2 regions of the Enterobacter cloacae complex sp. 394I7 genome follow, and region 2 is predicted to be linked to the other one. Evidence: predicted binding sites of a transcription regulator. Region 2 holds the regulator's gene; the other holds the start of a gene.
The links. Region 2 encodes PurR, which represses purine synthesis genes. Its sites were predicted from a motif close to CANGCAAACGTTTGCNTG; they were not measured.

Region 1 (2,204 bases), on a different contig from region 2:
TGATTCAGGCGGCACTACAGATGGATGGCGTGGCACTGGGCGCGGCGCTGGAGCGTGACGGCTCATCGTTGCTTGGCGCTGACGCGGGTGAGCTGGCGGGCGCGGGTAAGACAGGCGTTACCGTGCAGAGCAGCCTGGAGGCGGTAAAAAATGACTTTGATGTGTTCATCGATTTTACCCGTCCGGAAGGCACGCTCACGCATCTGGCATTTTGCCGTCAGCACGGTAAAGGAATGGTGATCGGCACCACCGGTTTTGATGATGCCGGGAAGCAGGCCATTCAGGATGCCTCACACGAGATTGCGATTGTCTTCGCCGCAAACTTTAGCGTGGGGGTGAACGTCATGCTGAAGCTGCTGGAGAAGGCAGCGAAGGTCATGGGCAGTTATACCGACATTGAGATTGTTGAAGCGCACCATCGTTATAAAGTCGACGCGCCATCCGGTACGGCGCTGGCGATGGGGGAAGCGATTGCTCATGCACTGGATAAAGATTTGAAAGACTGCGCGGTCTACACCCGTGAAGGGCACACCGGTGAACGTGTTCCCGGCACGATTGGTTTTGCTACCGTCCGCGCGGGCGATATCGTCGGCGAACATACGGCGATGTTCGCCGATATTGGGGAACGCGTCGAGATTACGCATAAGGCATCCAGCCGGATGACGTTTGCAAATGGCGCTGTACGCTCCGCCTTGTGGTTAAAAGGCAAGAAAGAGGGTCTTTTTGATATGCGAGACGTGCTCGATCTCAACAATTTGTAACCGTTATTACCCATCGTGATGTGGTTATTGCAGTCGTAATGCTTTGATTGCATAGGGCAATATTTTATTGCCCTTTTATTTTATGTCTTTCATCATGATTTTCTGAATTTACAAGCTAAAGTTCATCTCTTCTTCGTGTTTTGTGTTATCTGGATGTAAATTTTGACCGTCTGGTCCACTTTTTGATGCCACGAAGCGGCCTTTCCCATTAAACTTGCTGCGCAAGCGTTTTCCGCAGTGATTTACCTGATCTTTTTGCCGCTTAAGCTCTCCTGGCTCTCTCAGGCTCGCAAAAGAATATGACAAATCTCCGTTTTAAGTTGACTTTTAGCCACCAAATCCCCAGAATGCCGCCGTTTGCCAAAAATCCGCTGGCAACACATTTGCATTGATTCATGACGCGGTTATGAATTAATATGCAGATAAAGTGAGTGAATATTCTCTGGAGGGTGTTTTGATTAAGTCAGCGCTATTGGTTCTGGAAGACGGAACCCAGTTTATCGGTCGGGCCATAGGGGCAACGGGTTCGGCGGTTGGGGAAGTCGTTTTCAATACTTCAATGACCGGTTATCAAGAAATCCTCACTGATCCTTCCTATTCTCGCCAAATCGTTACTCTTACTTATCCTCATATCGGCAATGTCGGCACCAATGCTGCTGACGAAGAATCCTCTCAGGTACATGCGCAAGGCCTGGTCATTCGCGACCTGCCGCTGATTGCCAGCAACTACCGCAATACCGAGGACCTCTCTTCCTACCTGAAGCGCCATAACATCGTGGCGATTGCTGATATCGATACCCGTAAGCTGACGCGTCTGCTGCGCGAGAAGGGTGCACAAAACGGTTGTATCATCGCAGGAGATAACCTCGATGCAGCCCTGGCGCTGGAAAAAGCGAAAGCTTTCCCGGGTCTGAACGGCATGGACCTGGCGAAAGAAGTGACCACAGCAGAAGCCTATAGCTGGACGCAGGGAAGCTGGACGCTGGCGGGAGACCTGCCGGAAGCGAAAAAAGAGAGCGACCTGCCATTCCACGTGGTGGCGTACGATTTTGGTGCCAAGCGCAACATCCTGCGTATGCTGGTCGACCGCGGCTGCCGCCTGACGGTTGTCCCGGCGAAAACCTCTGCTGAAGAGGTACTGAAGATGAATCCGGACGGTATCTTCCTGTCCAACGGTCCTGGCGACCCGGCACCGTGCGATTACGCTATCGACGCCATTAAATCCTTCCTGGAAACCGATATCCCGGTATTCGGCATCTGTCTGGGTCATCAGCTGCTGGCGCTGGCGAGCGGTGCCAACACCGTGAAGATGAAGTTCGGTCACCACGGTGGGAACCACCCGGTGAAAGATATCGATAACAACACGGTAATGATTACGGCACAGAACCACGGCTTCGCAGTGGATGAGGCGTCAATGCCGGCTAACCTGCGCGTGACCCACAA
Region 2 (2,204 bases):
GAGCGGTGCCCCCACCATCACGCCAATGGCGTAGGCGCTGATGAGCATCCCGGCCGCCGGGATAGAAACATCCACGCCCCGGGCGATAACAGGCAGTAACCCCATCGGGGAGAATTCAGTGGTGCCAATCCCAAAAGCGCCAATCGCCAGGGCAAGCAGGGGAAAATTGATTTTCATGCGTCAACTCCGGATGCCGTGTCATGTCGTGACACAGAACAAAGAAGCCGAAAGCATGACATCAATCACAAAAAATGAGAAGTTAACAAATTGGCAAAAGATTTTTGCCGCAGGCGTAACAATCAGGAAAACTGAGAGGGAGAGAGCTCTCCCTCCGTGTAAATCAATGCAATGCAGCCGTCAGACCCGCCGCAACAATCAGAGCCAGTACAATAACGGTGGTCACCAGCGAAAACTTCAGATCGTAGCTCATCAATTTTTCTCCTTTTAATCTCCCCACGAAAAGTGAGCCTGCTCATTTTTACACAGTTTAGTTCAAAAATCTTCCTGGATTTAAACTGATAACCACTTTAGCTCTTCCCCTTTTCATCAAGATAGGACAAAATTCCACGCTAAATTTATTAGCGTACCGGCCATTGACCCCCTCCTGACGTCCTGTGTCGTTTTCCCGGCGTGCCGCAATTCAAGATTGCGTGATAAGGGTGAGAGAAGGCAAACGTTTACCTTCAAGTTTTTCAGGAGTTTAGGATATGGTCTGGAGTGACATTTAATGGCAACAATTAAAGACGTAGCAAAACGCGCAAACGTTTCCACTACAACCGTATCACATGTAATTAACAAAACCCGCTTTGTGGCGGAAGAGACGCGCAACGCCGTCTGGGCGGCAATCAAAGAATTACACTATTCACCGAGTGCGGTGGCGCGCAGCCTCAAAGTTAATCACACCAAATCCATTGGTTTGCTGGCTACCAGCAGTGAAGCGGCCTATTTTGCCGAGATCATTGAAGCGGTCGAGAAAAACTGCTTCCAGAAAGGCTATACCCTGATTCTGGGCAACGCGTGGAACAGCATTGAAAAACAGCGCGCTTATCTCTCCATGATGGCACAAAAGCGTGTGGATGGCCTGCTGGTGATGTGTTCAGAGTATCCGGAGTCCGTGCTTTCCATGCTGGAAGAGTACCGCCATATTCCTATGGTGGTCATGGACTGGGGCGAAGCACGTGCAGACTTCACCGACTCCGTCATCGATAACGCGTTTGAAGGCGGCTATATGGCAGGCCGTTATCTGATTGAACGCGGTCACCGTGAGATTGGTGTGATCCCGGGTCCACTGGAGCGCAACACCGGAGCCGGGCGTCTGGCCGGGTTTATGAAAGCGATGGAAGAGGCGCTGATTACCGTGCCGGAAAACTGGATCGTGCAGGGTGACTTTGAACCGGAATCCGGTTACCGCGCAATGCAGCAGATTGTCTCCCAGCCGCATCGCCCGACAGCCGTTTTCTGTGGCGGTGACATTATGGCGATGGGTGCTCTCTGTGCCGCCGATGAACTGGGTTTGCGCGTGCCGCAGGACATTTCCGTGATCGGGTATGACAACGTGCGCAACGCGCGCTTCTTTACCCCGGCGCTGACCACCATCCACCAGCCAAAAGACTCGCTGGGTGAAACGGCCTTCAATATGCTGATGGACAGGATCGTCAACAAGCGTGAAGAGTCTCAGTCTATTGAAGTTCACCCGCGTCTTATCGAACGCCGTTCCGTTGCGGATGGCCCGTTCCGCGACTATCGTCGTTAATCTTTTACGGGGCCAGTTATACTGGCTCCCGTAGCCATTCCCGGTTAAGCGTCTCACTGTCTCCCAGGTAATCCAGCAGCCAGGCCATTGCGGGCGACACATCATTTTGTTGCCAGGTGAGGCAACAGGCCGCATCCGGAAAAGGATTTTCCAGCGTCAGTTCAACCCATTCACCGGTGTCGATTCGGGGCCGTGCAAAATGGCCAGGGACCATGGCAACGCACAGCCCTGCGCTGAGGCATGTTGCTGAGGATTCCCAGTCCGGCGCAACCACCCGTCGCTGGTTATCCAGCAGCCAGGTAATGCGTTTGGGCAACGAACGCGAGGTATCTTCCAGCACCAGCGAGGGCCAGTTACGGAGCGTTTCGTCGCTGAGCGGCCCGTCCATGGCCGCCAGCGGATGATCGCTTGCCACCACACATTTCCAGCTGAGCATGCCCATGTCGCGAAA

Region 1: a site for PurR is predicted at 980-997, ahead of carA (glutamine-hydrolyzing carbamoyl-phosphate synthase small subunit). Genes of this name have one in related genera too.

The regions. Positions count from the first base shown of each region.
Region 1 covers NZ_JBXWCR010000003.1:170,129-172,332, reverse strand. The annotation lists gene dapB (4-hydroxy-tetrahydrodipicolinate reductase) at 1-761, shown strand, start outside; gene carA (glutamine-hydrolyzing carbamoyl-phosphate synthase small subunit) at 1,216-2,204, shown strand, end outside.
Region 2 covers NZ_JBXWCR010000001.1:892,744-894,947, reverse strand. The annotation lists gene AC2FAP_RS04375 (MFS transporter) at 1-177, opposite strand, end outside; gene cydH (cytochrome bd-I oxidase subunit CydH) at 341-430, opposite strand; gene purR (HTH-type transcriptional repressor PurR) at 728-1,753, shown strand; gene punR (DNA-binding transcriptional activator PunR) at 1,770-2,204, opposite strand, start outside.